2 regions of the Streptomyces sp. Sge12 genome follow, and region 2 is predicted to be linked to the other one. Evidence: predicted binding sites of a transcription regulator. Region 2 holds the regulator's gene; the other holds the start of a gene.

Region 1 (8,762 bases), 1.9 Mb from region 2:
GAAGGTGCACATCGAGGCGGTCCTGCGGCTGACCTCGGCGGCCACCGCGTCGATGCGCTCGCGCGGCCGCGGCGGCGTGATCAACGTGGCCTCGGTGGCCGCCTTCGTACCCCGCGGTACGTACGGGGCGAGCAAGGCCTGGGTCGTGCAGTTCACCCAGGGCGCGGCGCGGGACCTGGGCGGGTCCGGGGTGCGGCTGATGGCGCTGTGCCCCGGCTTCGTCCGGACGGAGTTCCACGAGCGGGCCGGAATGGGCACGGACAACATCCCGAGCTGGATGTGGCTGGACGCCGACAAGCTGGTGGCTTCGGCCCTGGCCGACCTGGCGCGGGGGAAAACGGTGTCGATCCCGGACCCGCGGTACAAGGCGCTGATGGGCGTGGTGAAGCTGACGCCGCGCGGACTGCTGGGCGGGGTGTCCTCGCGCACGGGCCGCAAGTACGGCCCCCAGTAGCCCCGGAGGCCACCCGGACGGGCCTCGTCACAAGCAGCCGATCGGGTGAAATCTCCCTAAACTGGACCTGTCCCATCCAGCGCGGGAGGCGACGCCATGACATTCGTACAAGTGATCGATTATGAGACCAGGCGGTTCGACGAGATGAACGCGCTCATCGACCGCTGGGCGGAGCAGAGCAGCGGCAGGCGCACGGCGACGCACACGATGATCGGCCAGGACCGCGAGGCCCGGAACCACTACGTGGACATGGTGGAGTTCCCCTCGTACGAGGAGGCCATGAAGAACTCCCATCTCCCCGAGACGGACCGCATGTTCCAGGAGATGGTGGCCCTCTGTGAGGGAATGCCGAAGTTCATGAACCTCGACGTCGTCCGCGACGAGCACCTCAACAAGCAGCTCGCCCGGCGGGTGTTCGAGGAAGCGGCCATGGGCGGCAACATGGGCGTCCTCGACGAGTGCTTCGCGACGAACTACATCGACCACGACGTCAGCAAGGCGGAGTCCACCGTCATCGGACGCGACGCCATGCGGTCGGACATGGAGACGTGGCGCGCCGCCTTCGACATGACCTTCGAGCCGCAGGCCATGCTGGCCGAGGGCGACATGGTCACGACGGTGTGGAACTGGCGCGGCACCCACAAGGGCACCTTCATGGGAGTCCCACCGACCGGGAAGACGTACGAGATGTCCGGGAGCACCACCTTCAGGTGCCTGGAGGGAGAGATCGTCGAGGGCTGGTGGCACTACAACACCGCGGCCCTGCAACGGCAGATGGGCGGATCGGGTTCCCCGTACGGAACCTGAGGCCCCATCACGGGGAAGGCCCCGCCCCGCGGCTGCGGAACGGGGCCTTCTCGGCGTGGTGCGTGCGATCAGTGGCTGTGGCCGTGACCGCCGTGGCCGTGACCGGCGTCGCCCTCGTCCTCCGCCGGCTTCTCGACGACCAGGGTCTCGGTCGTGAGCAGCAGGGAGGCGATGGAGGCGGCGTTCTCCAGCGCGGAACGGGTGACCTTCACCGGGTCGATGACGCCGGCCTTGACCAGGTCGCCGTACTCGCCGGTGGCGGCGTTGAAGCCCTGGCCCTTGTCGAGCTCGGCGACCTTCGAGGTGATGACGTAACCCTCGAGACCGGCGTTCTCGGCGATCCAGCGCAGCGGCTCGACGGCGGCGCGGCGCACGACCGCGACACCGGTGGCCTCGTCGCCCGACAGGCCGAGGTTGCCCTCGAGGACCTTCACGGCGTGGACGAGAGCGGAGCCACCGCCGGAGACGATGCCCTCCTCGACCGCGGCGCGGGTCGCCGAGATGGCGTCCTCGAGACGGTGCTTCTTCTCCTTGAGCTCCACCTCGGTGGCGGCGCCGACCTTGATGACGCAGACGCCACCGGCGAGCTTCGCCAGGCGCTCCTGCAGCTTCTCGCGGTCCCAGTCCGAGTCGGTCGACTCGATCTCGGCCTTGATCTGGTTGACGCGGCCGAGGACCTCTTCGTGGCTGCCGCCACCATCGACGATGGTGGTGTCGTCCTTGGAGATGGTCACGCGGCGGGCGGAGCCCAGTACGTCCAGACCGGCCTGGTCGAGCTTGAGGCCGACCTCCTCGGCGATGACGGTGGCACCGGTGAGGGTGGCCATGTCCTGGAGCATCGCCTTGCGGCGGTCACCGAAGCCGGGGGCCTTGACGGCCACCGCGTTGAAGGTGCCACGGATCTTGTTGACGACGAGGGTGGAGAGCGCCTCGCCCTCGACGTCCTCGGCGATGATCAGCAGCGGCTTCGAGGCGCCGGCCTGGATGACCTTCTCCAGCAGCGGCAGGAGGTCCTGGATCGAGGAGATCTTGCCCTGGTTGATCAGGATGTACGGGTCGTCGAGGACGGCCTCCATACGCTCCTGGTCCGAGACCATGTACGGCGAGAGGTAGCCCTTGTCGAAGGCCATGCCCTCGGTGAACTCCAGCTCCAGGCCGAAGGTGTTGGACTCCTCGACGGTGATGACACCGTCCTTGCCGACCTTGTCCATCGCCTCGGCGATGAGCTCGCCGACCTGCTGGTCCTGCGCGGAGAGCGCGGCCACGGCGGCGATGTCGGACTTGTCCTCGATCGGGCGGGCGGTCGCGAGGAGCTCCTCGGACACGGCCTTGACCGCGGCGTCGATGCCCTTCTTCAGGGCGGCCGGGGAAGCACCCGCGGCGACGTTGCGCAGACCCTCGCGGACCAGCGCCTGGGCCAGCACCGTGGCGGTGGTGGTGCCGTCACCCGCGATGTCGTTGGTCTTGGTCGCCACCTCCTTCACGAGCTGCGCGCCCAGGTTCTCGTACGGGTCGTCCAGCTCGACCTCGCGAGCGATGGTGACACCGTCGTTGGTGATGGTGGGGGCGCCGAACTTCTTGTCGATGACGACGTTGCGGCCCTTGGGGCCGATCGTCACCTTGACCGTGTCGGCAAGCTTGTTGACGCCGCGCTCGAGGGCGCGACGGGCGTCCTCGTCGAACTTCAGGATCTTCGCCATGGGAGCGGTTCAGCCCTCTCGAAAACTCGGGTTTAACGAGCTGCGCCCCTCGCCGCCCGGCAATCAGCGGGGTGACCAGGGGCGCAGCTCAAAGCAGTACTGATGAAGAGAATTACTTCTCGACGATCGCGAGCACGTCGCGAGCCGAGAGGACGAGGTACTCCTCGCCGCTGTACTTCACTTCGGTGCCGCCGTACTTGCTGTAGAGCACGATGTCGCCGACGGTGACGTCCAGCGGGAGACGCTGGCCGTCCTCGAAGCGACCCGGGCCCACCGCGAGGACGACGCCCTCCTGGGGCTTCTCCTTCGCGGTGTCCGGGATGACCAGGCCGGAAGCCGTGGTCTGCTCGGCGTCCAGCGGCTGGACCACAATGCGGTCCTCAAGCGGCTTGATGGCAACCTTGGAGCTGGTGGTCGTCACGATCCGACCTCCCCCTTCGGAGATCCGGGGTTAACTGTCTGAGGTGGCGACCAGGTCGATCCGTCGTCGCGGGTGCCGGATCTGCCTGTCGCTGTGTTGGCACTCACCAGGGGCGAGTGCCAGGTGCGAGACTATTCCGGCGATTAGCACTCGGTCAAGCGGAGTGCCAATTCCCGCCCCTCGGGCGTTGCGCGGCCCCCCTGCGGTACGCCGCCCCGCCGCTGCCCGGGGCTCCGCCCCGGCCCCCGCGCGGGTTGCCCTGCGGGCGGCTTGGCGGTGCCCCGCCCCGCCGTTGCACGGGGCTCCGCCCCGGACCCCGCGCCTCAAACGCCGGCGGGGCTTGATTTGGCGGATCTCGGGTGGGGCGGTGCCCCGCACGAGGATCTCCTCGGCTCGGCGCGCGCGGCGGCGTCATGGCCGTACGGCGGGGGTCGCGCCTCGTCCTGCGGGGACCCTCCTGCGTGTCCCCGCCCCACGGCAGGCTTCGGCTGTACGCGGGACCCGATTGGGGGGCAGGGCTTTCCCGGGGGTGTGTCGGCGGAGGGGAGTGGGGACGGGGCGGGGTGTCCCCGCAGGACGAGGCGCGACCCCCGCGTACGGCCGAGACATGCCCGCGCGCGCCGAGCCGAGGAGACACCCCGCCCCGGCCCCACGCACCGGCCCAGGCCGACCACCCCGCACCACCATCCCGGCCCGGCCACCCCGCTCACGAAGGCGCCGGCCCGCACCGTCCCGGCCATGCCGCTCACGAAGGCACGGGCCCGCACCACTCAGCCTCGCCGGCGTTTGAGGCGCGGGTCCGGGCAGAGCCCGGCACACGGCGCCGAGCCGGACATCGCACGGGCCGCCCGCAGGGCACCCGGCAGAGCCCGGCACACCGCCGCGAGCCGCACACCGCCGAGCCGCCCGCAGGGCACCCGGCACACCACCGCAAGCCGCACACCCGGCCGCGCCCCGGACGGGCGATATGTGAGGCTTGGGCCGTGCGCATTCTCGTAGTCGAAGACGAAGAAGGCCTCGCCGAGTCCCTGCGGCGCGGCCTCTCCGCCGACGGCCACCGCGTGGACATCGCCCACGACGGCCACCTCGGCATGGACCTCGCCCTCGCCGGCGGCCCGTACGACGTCGTCCTCCTCGACCTGATGCTCCCGGGTCCCAGCGGCCACGCGATCTGCACGAGGATGCGCGCCCACGGCGACACCACCCCCGTCCTGATGCTCACCGCCCGCGACGGCGAGTACGACGAGGCCGAGGGCCTGGATTCCGGCGCCGACGACTACCTCACCAAGCCGTTCTCCTTCGTCGTCCTGGCCGCCCGAATACGCGCACTGGCCCGCCGCGCCGGCGCTCCCGACCGCGGCACGCTCCAGGCCGGCGACCTCGTCCTGGATCCGCAGGGCCGCCGGTGCCGCCGCGGCGACCGGGACATCGAGCTCACCGCCCGCGAACTGGGCGTGCTCGCCTGCCTGATGGAGCAGCCGGGCCGGGCCGTCGCCAAGCAGGACATTCTGGACGAGGTCTGGGACTCCCCGCACGGTATCGACCCGAACATCGTCGAGGTGTACGTCTCCTCGCTGCGCAAGAAGATCGACGCCCCCTTCGGCCGCCGCTCGATCCGCACCGTCCACGGAACCGGCTACCGGCTGGCCCCCGACGGTGGTTAGCAGCATCCGGGCGCGCACCGCCGCCGCGGCGGCCCTGGCGATGGCCGCTGTCCTCGCCGCCGGGGGGCTGTGGCTGCACGCCCTGTTGCGGGCGAACCTCCTCGACAACACCACCGGCCGTGCCGAGCTCGCCGCCCGCAAGGTCGCCGCGCAGCTCGACAGCCGGACCCTGCCGCCCGGTGGACGGCTGCCCGCGCCCGAGAGCGGGGTGGACCTGGTCCTCGTACGGGACGAGGCCGGCCGGACGGTCGCCAGCACCGGTAGCGGCACCGGCGATCCGAAGCACACCCCCGACCTGGCCGGCGCCCCTCGCCCCGGGCCCGGGGAGGACTCCCGGTCGGCCGTGCTCCCTCCCGCCCGCCCCGGCGGGGAACGGCGCGCGGTGGTCGTCGTCAACGCGCCGGGCGCGCACACCGTGTACGCGATGACCGTGCTCGGCGACGTCGACGACGCCACCCGGGCCGTCGCGATCGGACTCCTGGCGGGCGGTCCCCCGCTCGCCGGTTTCGCCGCGGCCCTGGCCTGGTGGGTGACGGGCCGCGCACTGCGCCCGGTGAACGCGATCCGCCGCGAGCTGGCGGCCGTCACGGCGAGCGAGTTGGACCGGCGGGTCCCGGACCCGGGCGGGGCGGACGAGATCGCGCGGCTGGCCCGGACCGTGAACGACACCCTCGACCGGCTGGAGCGCTCCGACGCCCGGCAGCGGCAGTTCACCGCGGACGCCTCGCACGAGCTGCGCAATCCGCTGGCCGCCGTACGGTCCCGGCTGGAGGTGGCGCTGGCCATGGACCGCCCCGACCGGGAGTCGGTCGGGGCCGCGCTGGCGGACACCGAGCGGCTTCAGCGCATCGCGGCGGACCTCCTGCTGCTGGCCCGGCTGGACGGCGGCCCGGCGCCCCGGAGCGAGCCGGTGGATTTGGCGCTGCTGGCCGCGGAGGACGCGGCGCGCCGGGGCGGCCCGCGGGGTGACGCCCGGGTCTCGCTACGGCTGGATGCGCGGGCGCCCGTACCGGCGTCCGGTGATCCGGCGCGGCTGGAGCGGGCGCTGGCCAATCTGGTGGACAACGCGCTGCGGTACGCCCGCGCCGAGGTGGTCGTGCGGGCCGCGGAGCACGACGGCTGGAGGCTGCTGGAGGTCACGGACGACGGCCCGGGCATCCCGGAGGCGGACCGGGACCGGGTGTTCGAGCGGTTCGTACGCCTGGACGCGGACCGCGGTCGGGCCAGCGGCGGCACCGGGCTCGGTCTGGCCATCGCCCGGGAGATTGCGCGGGCTCACGGGGGCGACGTACGCGCGCTGCCGGCGCCCGGTGGGGGCGCGCGGCTGGTGCTGCGCATCCGGTAGCGCTCCGCGGGCGCCCTCAGGATTCCTTCAGCGGACCTCCGTCAGCATCGGCAGGTATGAGCGCGCACCGGAGGAAGCCGACGACACGATCCCGCCGCCCGTCCCGCCGACGGCGCGCGGTCCGCACGCTGCTGGTCACCGGGTGCGCGCTGGGAGCCCTGGCGGGAGGGGGCGCCTGGTACCTGTACCGCGACCTCGCGGCCGGTATCGGCAGTTCCAAGGCTCTCGAAGGCGCGGAGAAGTCGAAGTCCGGCGACAGCAACATCCTGCTGGTGGGGCTGGACAGCCGGCGGGACCGGAACGGCGAGAAACTGCCGGAGGAGGTCCTCGACAAGCTGCACGCCGGCAGCTCGGACATCGGCGGCTACAACGCGAACACCCTGATCCTGCTGCACGTGCCCGGGGACGGGAGCCGGGCGAAGGCCTTCTCGGTCCCGCGCGACGACTTCGTCGACATACCCGGCCACGGCAAGGACAAGATCAAGAAGGCGTACGGGCTGGCGAAGGAGAAGAAGCAGGAGCAGCTCGCCGCGCAGGGGGTCACGGACGTACGGCAGTTGGAGCGGGACGGCCGGGAGGCGGGACGCGCCGCGCAGATCGAGACGGTGCGGAACTTCCTGGGGGTCCCGATCGATCACTTCGCCGAGCTGAACCTGGCCGGTTTCTACCACCTCGCGGACGCGCTGGGCGGCGTACCGGTGTGCCTGAACAGGGCGGTGAAGGACTCGTACTCGGGCGCCGACTTCCCGGCGGGGCCGCAGACGCTCGACGGCCGGCAGTCGCTCGCCTTCGTACGGCAGCGGCACGGCCTGGAGAGGGGTGACCTGGACCGGACGAAGCGGCAGCAGGCCTTCCTGGCGGGGGCGACGAAGAAGCTGAACTCGGCCGGGACCTTCACCGATCCGGCGAAGCTGATCAAGCTGATCGATGCCGCGAAACAGGACGTGGTGACGGACGAGGGCTGGGATCTGCTGGCGTTCGTGAAGCAGGCCAAGAACCTGTCCGGGGGGAAGGTCCAATTCACGACACTTCCCATCGAAGGCTTCGGAAGGAACCATGGGGAGGACATCAACGTCGTAGATGATATGAAGATAAAGCGCCTCATTACCGAGCAGATCGGACCGAAGGCCTCCCCCGGCCCCGGCGCACCGTCCTCACCGGCGGCGCCGTCGCCGTCGTCGCCACCCTCACCGTCCTCACCGCCCTCGCCGCCCGCTTCCAGGGACGGTGGCGGCATCCCGTGCGTGGACTGAAACCCCTGACGACGGCGGTCGCCCGCCGGCGCACCGAGGCGCTGCTCCTGCTCTTCGTCATCGCCATCGCCGTCTTCGGCCACGCCGCCGCAGGCCTCGCCATGAACGACGAGCTGCCGCCCAACCTCGCCGGGTTCACCATCAGCATGACCTTGCTGTCCCTGGTGGGGCACCTGGGCGTGCGCCGCTTCGCGGCCTACGCGGATCCGCTGATCCTCCCGCTCGCGATGCTGCTGACCGGCCTCGGCCTGGTGCTGCTGCACCGCCTCGACCAGGGCTACATCGAGCGCTACAACTCGGACGCGAACGCCCCCGGCCAGCTGATGTGGACGGTGGTCGGGGTCGCCGCCTGCCTGCTCGTACTGGCGCTGCTGCGCGACCACCGGCTGCTGCAACGCTTCATCTACATCACGATGGCCGTCGCGCTGGTGCTGCTGATCGCGCCGGCCTTCTTCGGCGCGGACACCTACGGCGCGAAGCGCTGGATCAAACTCTTCGGCTTCTCGCTCCAGCCCGGCGAGTTCGTCAAGATCATGATCGCGATCTTCTTCGCCGGATACCTGGTCGTCCACCGCGACTCCCTCGCCCTGACGGGCCGCCGGTTCCTGGGCATGCGACTGCCCCCGATGCGTCAGCTCGGTCCGATCGTCACGGTGTGGATCGTCTCGATGCTGGTCCTGGTCTTCGAACGCGACCTCGGCACCTCGCTGATCTTCTTCGGTGTCTTCGTGGTGATGCTGTACGTCGCCACCGAACGCACCAGCTGGATCGTCTGCGGCCTGCTCATGGCCGCGGCGGGCGCCTTCGTGGTCGGCTCGACGGAGCCGCACGTGAAGGCGCGCGTGGCCGCCTGGCTCAACCCGTTGTCCTACTACTGGGAGAACCGCCCGGCCGGGGTCACCTCCGACCAGTCGGCGCAGGCCCTGTTCAGCTTCGGCACGGGCGGCATCTCGGGCACGGGCCTCGGCATGGGCCACCCCGAGCTGATCGCGTTCGCCGGACGCAGCGACTTCATCCTGACCACGGTGGGCGAGGAGCTGGGCCTGGCCGGGGTCATGGCCGTACTGATCCTCTACGCACTCCTCGTGCAGCGGGGACTCCGCATGGCGCTCGGGGCC
Region 2 (8,762 bases):
AGCCGGCCCACGTCCGGCCCCTTGATGCCGTGCCGGGCGAGCAGCTCGGGCACCATGCGGCGCCCGTCGGGCTCGGTGATCCGGTAGCCGAAGGACTCGACGGGATGCGAGAGCAGCCGGGCCTCCAGGGTGTACGAGGGCCCTTCGGCCAGCACGCCGTCCGCGGCCACCGGTTCCTCGCGGAGCGGGACGGTCTCGCGGTAGGCCGTGGCGTACCGCAGCCGGTCGAAGAACTTCTGCCCCGAGGCCGGGTAGTGCGCGGTGACCGGGTGCGGGACCTGGTCGAGGTTGATCCGCTGGATCACCCCGGCGAGACCGAGGCTGTGGTCACCGTGGAAGTGGGTGACGCAGATCCGGTTGATGTCGTGCGCGGCCACCCCGGCGCGCAGCATCTGGCGCTGGGTGCCCTCGCCCGGGTCGAAGAGGATGCCCTCGCCGTCCCAGCGCAGCAGGTAGCCGTTGTGATTGCGGTGGCGGGTGGGCACCTGGCTGGCGGTGCCCAGCACCACGAACTCCCTGACGGACACGTGTTATCCGGGGGGCCACTGGAGGCCACGGCCGCCGAGGACGTGCGCGTGGGCGTGGAAGACGGTCTGGCCGGCGCCGGAGCCGGTGTTGAAGACGATCCGGTAGCCGTGGTCGACGATCTTCTCGTCGAGGGCGACCTGGCCGGCCTCACGCAGTATGTCGGCGGCGACGGCGGGCTCGGCCGCGGCCAGCGAGGCCCCGTCGGCGTAGTGCACCTTGGGGATGACGAGCACGTGCGTGGGCGCCTGCGGATTGATGTCCCGGAAGGCGACCGTGGTGTCGGTCTCCCGGACCACGGTCGCGGGGATACTCCCCGCGACGATCTTGCAGAACAGGCAGTCGGCCTGCGGTTCCCCGGCCATTGCTGAGCCTCCCGTGACGTTGATCGGTCCGGGCATCGTATCCAGCCGGGCCCCCACCACGGGCAGCCATTACGGCCCCCCGGCCCGAACCCCCGGCCCCGGCCGGGTCCGAACCAGCCGGGCGGGCCGGGGAGGAGCCGTCCGGCGGGGACGACCGGGACGCCGGGGACGGCGGGGCGTCAGGACCAGCGGCCCGTGCGGGCCAGCAGCACCGCGGTCGCCGCCGTTCCGGCCGTGGAGGTCCGCAGGACGGAGCGGCCCAGGCGGTAGGGGTGGGCCCCCGCCTCGGCGAAGACCGCCAGTTCCTCCGGGGAGACGCCGCCCTCCGGGCCGACCACCAGGACGACGGAGCCCGAGGCGGGCAGCTCGGCCGTGGCCAGGGCCCCGGAGGGGGTGTCGCGGTCCTCGTGCAGGACCATCGCCAGGTCGGCGCCGGCCAGCAGGGCCGCGACCTGCTTGGTGGACATGGCCTCGGCCACGTCCGGGAAGCGCACCCGGCGGGACTGCTTGCCCGCCTCCCGGGCCGTGGCCCGCCACTTGGCCAGGGACTTGGCCCCGCGGTCGCCGCGCCACTGCGTGATGCAGCGCGAGGCCTGCCAGGGCACGATCGCGTCCACGCCGGTCTCGGTCATCGTCTCGACGGCCAGCTCGCCCCGGTCGCCCTTGGGAAGGGCCTGGACCACCGTGATCCGGACCGCCGGCTGCTCCTCCTGCCCCGCCGAGGAGACCGCCACGACCAGCCGGTCCTTGCCCTCGGCGGCCTTGACCACGCCCTCCGCCCAGTGCCCGCGCCCGTCGGTGAGGACCACGTCCTCGCCCGGGGTCAGCCGCTTCACGGACACGGCGTGCCGGCCCTCCGGGCCGTCCAGGACGAACTCCGGCCCCGCGGGGACCTCTTCCACCACGAACACCGGGGCGGTCATGACGCACTCCTCATCTGCATTGCCTTCAACGTGCTCTGTGCCTGGGCCAGTTCGGCCGCCAGCACCTCCACCAGCTCCCCGGCCGGCAGCGGCCGCGCCAGCCGGTGCCCCTGCCCCGCCCACAGGGCCATGCCCTGCGGGTCCCCGGCCGCGGCGGCGGCCTTGCGCAGCCCCGAGGTCAGGTGGTGGACCTGCGGGTACGCGGCCGGGGCGTACGGCCCGTGCTCGCGCATGAAGCGGTTCACCAGCCCCCGCGCCGGCCGCCCGGAGAAGGCCCGGGTGAGCTCGGTGCGGGCGAACAGCGGGTCCGTCAGCGCCTTCTTGTGCACCGGGTCCGCCCCGGACTCCGGGCAGGGCAGGAAGGCCGTCCCGAGCTGCGCAGCCTCCGCCCCGGCCGCCAGCAGGGCAGCGATCTGCGCGCCGCGCATCAGACCGCCCGCGGCGATGATCGGCAGCGCCACGGCCTCCCGTACCTGGCCCACCAGCGCGAGGAGGCCCACGGCCGCCGTGCCGTCGATCTGCGGGTCGTCCCGGTGGGTGCCCTGGTGGCCGCCGGCCTCCGAGCCCTGGACGCAGACCGCGTCCGCGCCCGCGTGCTGGGCGCTGCGGGCCTCCTCGACGGAGGTCACCGTGACGACGGTGTACGTACCGGCCTTGCGCAGCGCGGCGAGGGCCGCGGAGGCGGGGCAGCCGAAGGTGAACGAGACCACGGGGACCGGGTCTTCGAGGAGGATGGCGAGCTTGGCGTCGTAGCCGTCGTCGCTGGTGCCGAAGACCTCTTCGTCGCCGAGCGAGATCTCGTACCAGCTCGCCTCGCCGGCCAGCTGCCCGCGGTAGGTCTCCACGGCGGCCGGATCGACATAACCGGTCTGCGGCATGAAGAGGTTGACGCCGAAACGGCGCCGGGTGAGCGCGCGCAGCTGCTTGATCTCGTGGTACATCCCGTCGGCCGTCTTGTAGCCGCCGGCGAGGAAGCCCAGTCCGCCCGCCTCGCACACGGCAGCGGCGAGCGCGGGGCAGGAGGCGCCGCCCGCCATGGGAGCCTGCACGATCGGGTACGGGGAGAGACCGTTCGCTGCCGAGGACATGGACTGCATCGTGCCACGTCCCGGGCAGGGGGCCGAATCATCGCATTCGCCTGGCATAGTCCCCTTCCCGGCGGGCCCGCGGCCCCCCGCCGCGCTCGTGCGACGAGCCCGGCCGGGGAATCCCCGGGCCGGGCTCGTGACGGTGGTGCGCGGTCGGTCAGCGACCGTTGAACGCGTCCTTCAGGCGGCTGAACAGCCCCTGCTGACCCGGCGCGAACTGGCCCATCGGCCGCTCCTCGCCGCGCAGCTTCGCGAGCTGGCGGAGCAGGTCCTCCTGCTGCGCGTCCAGCTTGCCCGGGGTGGTGACCTCGACGTGGACGATCAGGTCGCCGCGTCCGCCACCGCGCAGGTGGGTCACGCCGCGGCCGTGCAGCGGGATCGCCTGGCCGGACCCGGTGCCGGGCCGGATGTCGATCTCCTCCAGCCCGTCGAGCGTCTCCAGCGGGCATTTGGTGCCCAGTGCGGCCGCCGTCATCGGGATGGTCACCGTGCAGTGCAGGTCGTCCCCGCGCCGCTGGAAGGTCGGGTGCGCCAGCTCGTGGATCTCCACGTACAGGTCACCGGCGGGGCCGCCGCCGGGGCCGACCTCGCCCTCGCCCGCGAGCTGGATCCGGGTGCCGTTCTCGACACCGGCCGGGATCTTGACCGTGAGGCTGCGGCGGGAGCGGACCCGGCCGTCGCCCGCGCACTCGTGGCACGGGGTCGGGACCACGGTGCCGAAGCCCTGGCACTGCGGGCAGGGGCGCGAGGTCATGACCTGGCCCAGGAAGGACCGGGTGACCTGCGAGACCTCACCGCGACCGCGGCACATGTCACACGTCTGCGCCGAGGTGCCGGGAGCGGCGCCCTCACCGGAGCAGGTGTTGCAGACCACGGCCGTGTCGACCTGGATGTCCTTGGTGGTCCCGAAGGCCGCCTCGTCCAGCTCCAGGTCCAGACGGATCATGGCGTCCTGGCCGCGGCGGGTCCGCGAGCGCGGGCCGCGCTGCGAGGCCTGGCCGAAGAAGGCGTCCATGATGTCCGAGAAGTTGCCGAAGCCACCCGCTCCGAAGCCGCCCGCGCCGCCGCCGCCCGAGGAGGACAGCGGGTCGCCGCCGAGGTCGTAGACCTGCTTCTTCTGCGGGTCCGACAGCACCTCGTAGGCCGCGTTGATCTCCTTGAAGCGCTCCTGCGTCTTCGGGTCCGGATTCACATCCGGGTGGAGTTCACGCGCGAGGCGCCGGAAGGCCTTCTTGATCTCGTCCTGCGATGCGTCGCGGCGCACGCCGAGAACGGCGTAGTAGTCCGTGGCCACTTACGACTCCGCCAGGATCTGTCCGACGTAACGTGCCACTGCGCGTACCGCTCCCATCGTTCCGGGGTAGTCCATGCGGGTCGGTCCGACCACGCCGAGTTTGGCGACTGCTTCGCCGCCCGAACCGTAACCGACCGAGACGACCGACGTGGAGTTCAGTCCCTCGTAGGCGTTCTCATGCCCGATCCGTACGGCCATTCCCGACTCATTGGCCTCGCCCAGCAGCTTGAGGAGCACGACCTGCTCCTCCAGCGCTTCGAGCACCGGCCTGATCGTCAGGGGAAAATCGTGTCCGAAGCGGGTGAGATTGGCGGTACCGCCGATCATCAGCCGCTCCTCGGCCTCCTCGACCAGGGTTTCGAGGAGGGTCGCGAGCACCGTGGAGACGGTGCCGCGGTCCTCGGCCTCGAAGGATTCGGGGAGGTCCTGAACCAGCGGGGGCACATCGGTGAAGCGCCGCCCGACGACCCGGCTGTTGAGCCGGGCCCGCAGGTCCGCGAGAGAGGTCTCGCCGAAGGGGCTCGGGCAGTCGATGAGCCGCTGCTCGACCCGCCCGGTGTCCGTGATCAGTACGAGCATCAGGCGCGCGGGAGCCATCGAGAGCAGCTCCACGTGCCGGACGGTCGACCGGGTCAGGCTCGGGTACTGGACGACGGCGACCTGCCGGGTGAGCTGCGCGAGCAGCCGCACCGTGCGGCCGACCACGTCGTCGAGGTCGACGGCGCCGTCGAGGAAGTTCTGGATGGCCCGGCGCTCGGGCGACGACAGCGGCTTGACCCCCGCCAGCTTGTCGACGAAGAGGCGATAGCCCTTGTCGGTGGGGATCCGGCCGGCGCTGGTGTGGGGCTGGGCGATGTAGCCCTCCTCCTCCAGCACGGCCATGTCGTTGCGCACGGTGGCGGGCGAGACGCCGAGCCGGTGCCGCTCGGTGAGCGCCTTGGAGCCGACCGGCTCCTCCGTCCCGACGTAGTCCTGGACGATGGCGCGCAGCACTTCGAGTCTGCGTTCGCTGAGCATCGCGCGCACACCTCCAGCTCTGGTCCGTTGCCGTGTTCTGCCGTGTTCGTTGGCACTCTGATCGTTCGAGTGCCAGAGAGCCCCCGCTCAGTGTACGGCCGGGCGGTAAGCCCCTGGCAAGGGAGGCCCGCCAGGGTAGCGTCGCCGCATGGACGTGCGTTGGGAAGAGTGTGGGTGGGAACGGCTGACCGGACGGGCCGGCCGTCGGCGGCTGCCGGTGTGGGACTGCACCGTGGGGCTTGTGGTGGGCGAGGATTCCGTGCTCCTGATCGACCCCGGCTCGTGCCTGCGCGAGGGCGCCGAGGTGCGGGCCGAGGCGGAGCGGCTGACGGGCCGGCACGTGACCCATATCGCATTCACGCACGGCCATTTCGATCACGTCCTGGGCGGGGCCGCCTTCTCGGGCGCCGAGGTGTTCGGGGCGGTCGGGCTGGACTCGCTGCTGGCGGCGGAACGCGAGGAGCTGCGCGAGGACGCGGTCCGCCACGGGCTCGCGGAGGCGGAGGCGGCGGAGGCGGTGGACCTGCTGGTGCTGCCCCGGCACCCGGTGTCGGGCGAGTGGACGCTGGAACTGGGCGGCGTACAGGTGCTGCTGGCCAATGTGGGGCCCGGGCACAGCGGGCACGACCTGGCCGTCTTCGTACCGGGCGAGCGCGAGGTGGTCTTCTGCGGGGACCTGGTCGAGGAGTCGGGGGAACCCATGGCGGGCCCGGACGCCGTGCCCGGGCAGTGGCCCGCGGCCCTGGACCGGCTGCTGTCGCTGGGCGGGGACGACGCACTGTACGTGCCGGGTCACGGAGCGGTGGTCGGGGCGGACTTCGTCCGTGCGCAACGCGCCACACTGGCGGCCCGTTTCGGCGTGTCGGAGGCGTGACGCGCGCGGCTCTCCTACTGTCGGCCGGATGCGCGAGTACTCCCCCGACCTGACCCCCCAGTGGAAGCGACCCACGGCCGTGCCGGAGGTGGCGGCGGACCGCGACCTCGTGGTCGAGGTCGCCGGTACGGACTTCTGCGGCGCGGTGGTGGCCTGCGAGGCGGGCACGGTGACGCTGGAGGACCGCTTCGGCAAGCGGCGGGTGTTCCCGATGGAGCCGCGGGGGTTCCTGCTGGACGGCGAGGTGGTCACCCTGGTCCGGCCGGCGCGCGGCCCCGCGGCGCCGCGCCTGACGGCCTCGGGCTCACTGGCCGTCCCCGGGGCGCGGGCGCGGGTGGCCCGGGCGGGCCGGATCTACGTCGAGGGCCGGCACGACGCCGAGCTGGTGGAGCGGGTCTGGGGCGACGACCTGCGGATCGAGGGCGTGGTGGTCGAGTACCTGGAGGGCATCGACGACCTCCCGGCCATCGTCGCCGACTTCGCCCCGGCCGAGGACGCCCGCCTCGGCATCCTGGTCGACCACCTCGTCCCGGGCTCGAAGGAGTCCCGCATCGCGGCGTCGGTGACCTCCCCGCACGTCCTGATCGTGGGCCACCCGTACGTGGACGTCTGGCAGGCGGTGAAGCCGTCCGCACTGGGCATCCCCGCGTGGCCGGTGATCCCGCCCGGTCAGGACTGGAAGACGGGCGTCTGCCGGGCCCTGGGCTGGCCGGAGAACACCGGGGCCGCCTGGCAGCACATCCTGTCCCGGGTCACCTCGTACCGCGACCTGGAATCCACCCTCCTGGGCTCGGTGGAACACCTCATCGACCACGTCACAACCTGACCGCCCCCGCCCTCCAGCCCCGCCGGCGTTTGAGGCGCGGGGGTCCGGGGGCAGCGCCCCCGGCGGCCGGCCCGCCCGCGCGGGTCAGTCCACCAGGTCCCGCACCACCGCATCGGCCAGCAACCGCCCCCGCAGGGTCAGCACCGCACGCCCGCCCTCGTACGGCCCCGGCTCCAGCAGCCCGTCCGCCAGCGCCCTCCGCGACGCCGCCAGCCCGGCCGGAGCGAGCAGCGGCAACGGCACGCCGTCGACCAGCCGCAGCTCCAGCAGGATCCGCTCCACCCGCCGGTCCTCCGCCGACAGGAGCTCGCGTCCCGCCCCGGGCGACCGCCCCTCCGCCAGCGCCGCGGCGTACGCACCCGGGTGCTTCACGTTCCACCACCGCACCCCGCCCACGTGCGAGTGCGCGCCCGGCCCGGCGCCCCACCAGTCGGCGCCGCGCCAGTACAGCTCGTTGTGCAGGCAGCGGCCGGCCTCCGAGGTGGCCCAGTTGGAGACCTCGTACCAGGAGTAGCCGGCCTCGGCCATCACCGAGTCCGCGATCAGGTACCGGTCGGCGTGGACGTCGTCGTCCGTCATCGGGACCTCGCCCCGGCGGATCCGCCGCGCCAGCTGCGTGCCCTCCTCGACGATCAGCGCGTAGGCGCTGATGTGGTCCGGCCCGGCCCCGAGCGCCGCCGCGAGCGTCGCGCGCCAGTCCTCGTCCGACTCCCCCGGGGTCCCGTAGATCAGGTCGAGGTTGACGTGCTCGAAGCCCGCCGCCCGTGCCTCCGCGACGCACGCCTCGGGCCGGCCGGGGGTGTGGGTGCGGTCGAGCACCTTCAGGACGTGCTGCTTGGCGCTCTGCATGCCGAAGGAGACCCGGTTGAAGCCCCCGGCGCGCAGCTCGGCGAGGTACGCCGGGTCCACCGACTCCGGATTGGCCTCCGTGGTGATCTCGGCGTCCTCGGCGAGGCCGAATTCGTCCCGGATCGCCGCGAGCATGCGTACGAGGTCGGCGGCGGGCAGCAGCGTGGGCGTACCGCCGCCGACGAAGACGGTCCGGACCTGGCGGGGGTCGTCGCCGAGCACCTTCCGCGCGAGCCTGACCTCGTCGATCAGGGTGTCGGCGTAGTTCTCCCGGGAGGCGAGCACACCGCCGGTGCCCCGCAGCTCGGTGGCCGTGTAGGTGTTGAAGTCGCAGTAGCCGCAGCGCGTGGCGCAGTAGGGGACGTGCAGGTAGAAACCGAGCGGCCGCTCCCCCGCGCCCGCCAGGGCATGCGACGGCAGCGAGCCGTCTTCGGGCATGGGTTCACCGTCGGGGAGTGCGGAAGGCATACCCCCATCATCCCGCACCCCGCCCATGGTCAGCCCCGCCCGGCACCACTCCCGCCCCACTCCAGCCCCGCCGGCGTTTGAGGCGCGGGGTCCGGGGCGTAGCCCCGGGAAGGGCGCGCGGGACGGGGGGCCCGGCGGGGCGGGAGACCGCCCCGCCCCCGCCGAGCCCGCGGCAGGCGTTACGCCTCGCGCGACCCCTCGTACATCTCCTCGATCAGGTGCTTGAACTCACGCTCGACCACCGGCCGCTTCAGCTTCAGGCTGGGCGTGAGGTCGCCGTGCTCGACGTCGAGGTCGCGCGGCAGCAGCCGGAACTTCTTGACCGTCTGCCAGCGCTGGAGCCCCTCGTTGAGGGTCTGGACGTAGGTCTCGATCAGGCGGTTGGTCTCCGGCGCCGCCAGGACCTGTCCGTAGGTCTTGCCCTCCAGCCCGTTGTCGGCGGCCCAGGTGAGGATGGACGGCTCGTCGAGGGCGATCAGGGCGGAGCAGAAGTTACGGTCCGCGCCGTGCACGACGATCGTGGACACGTACGG

Evidence for each region. Region 2 encodes HrcA, which represses chaperone genes, less so after heat shock. Its sites were predicted from a motif close to TTNGCACTCNGNNNNNCNGAGTGCNAA; they were not measured.
Region 1: the regulator HrcA is predicted to act here: its motif matches at 3,526-3,552, upstream of groES (co-chaperone GroES).

The regions. Positions count from the first base shown of each region.
Region 1 covers NZ_CP020555.1:3,354,149-3,362,910, forward strand. The annotation lists gene B6R96_RS14615 (SDR family NAD(P)-dependent oxidoreductase) at 1-454, shown strand, start outside; gene B6R96_RS14620 (ester cyclase) at 566-1,261, shown strand; gene groL (chaperonin GroEL) at 1,330-2,961, opposite strand; gene groES (co-chaperone GroES) at 3,074-3,382, opposite strand; gene B6R96_RS14635 (response regulator transcription factor) at 4,366-5,046, shown strand; gene B6R96_RS38645 (sensor histidine kinase) at 5,039-6,391, shown strand; gene B6R96_RS14645 (LCP family protein) at 6,448-7,644, shown strand; gene B6R96_RS14650 (FtsW/RodA/SpoVE family cell cycle protein) at 7,632-8,762, shown strand, end outside.
Region 2 covers NZ_CP020555.1:5,283,502-5,292,263, reverse strand. The annotation lists gene B6R96_RS23640 (ribonuclease Z) at 1-527, opposite strand, end outside; gene B6R96_RS23635 (histidine triad nucleotide-binding protein) at 531-890, opposite strand; gene B6R96_RS23630 (16S rRNA (uracil(1498)-N(3))-methyltransferase) at 1,070-1,813, opposite strand; gene B6R96_RS23625 (nitronate monooxygenase) at 1,810-2,901, opposite strand; gene dnaJ (molecular chaperone DnaJ) at 3,059-4,195, opposite strand; gene hrcA (heat-inducible transcriptional repressor HrcA) at 4,196-5,212, opposite strand; gene B6R96_RS23610 (MBL fold metallo-hydrolase) at 5,361-6,086, shown strand; gene B6R96_RS23605 (DUF3097 domain-containing protein) at 6,115-6,912, shown strand; gene hemW (radical SAM family heme chaperone HemW) at 6,997-8,229, opposite strand; gene B6R96_RS23595 (AMP-dependent synthetase/ligase) at 8,409-8,762, opposite strand, start outside.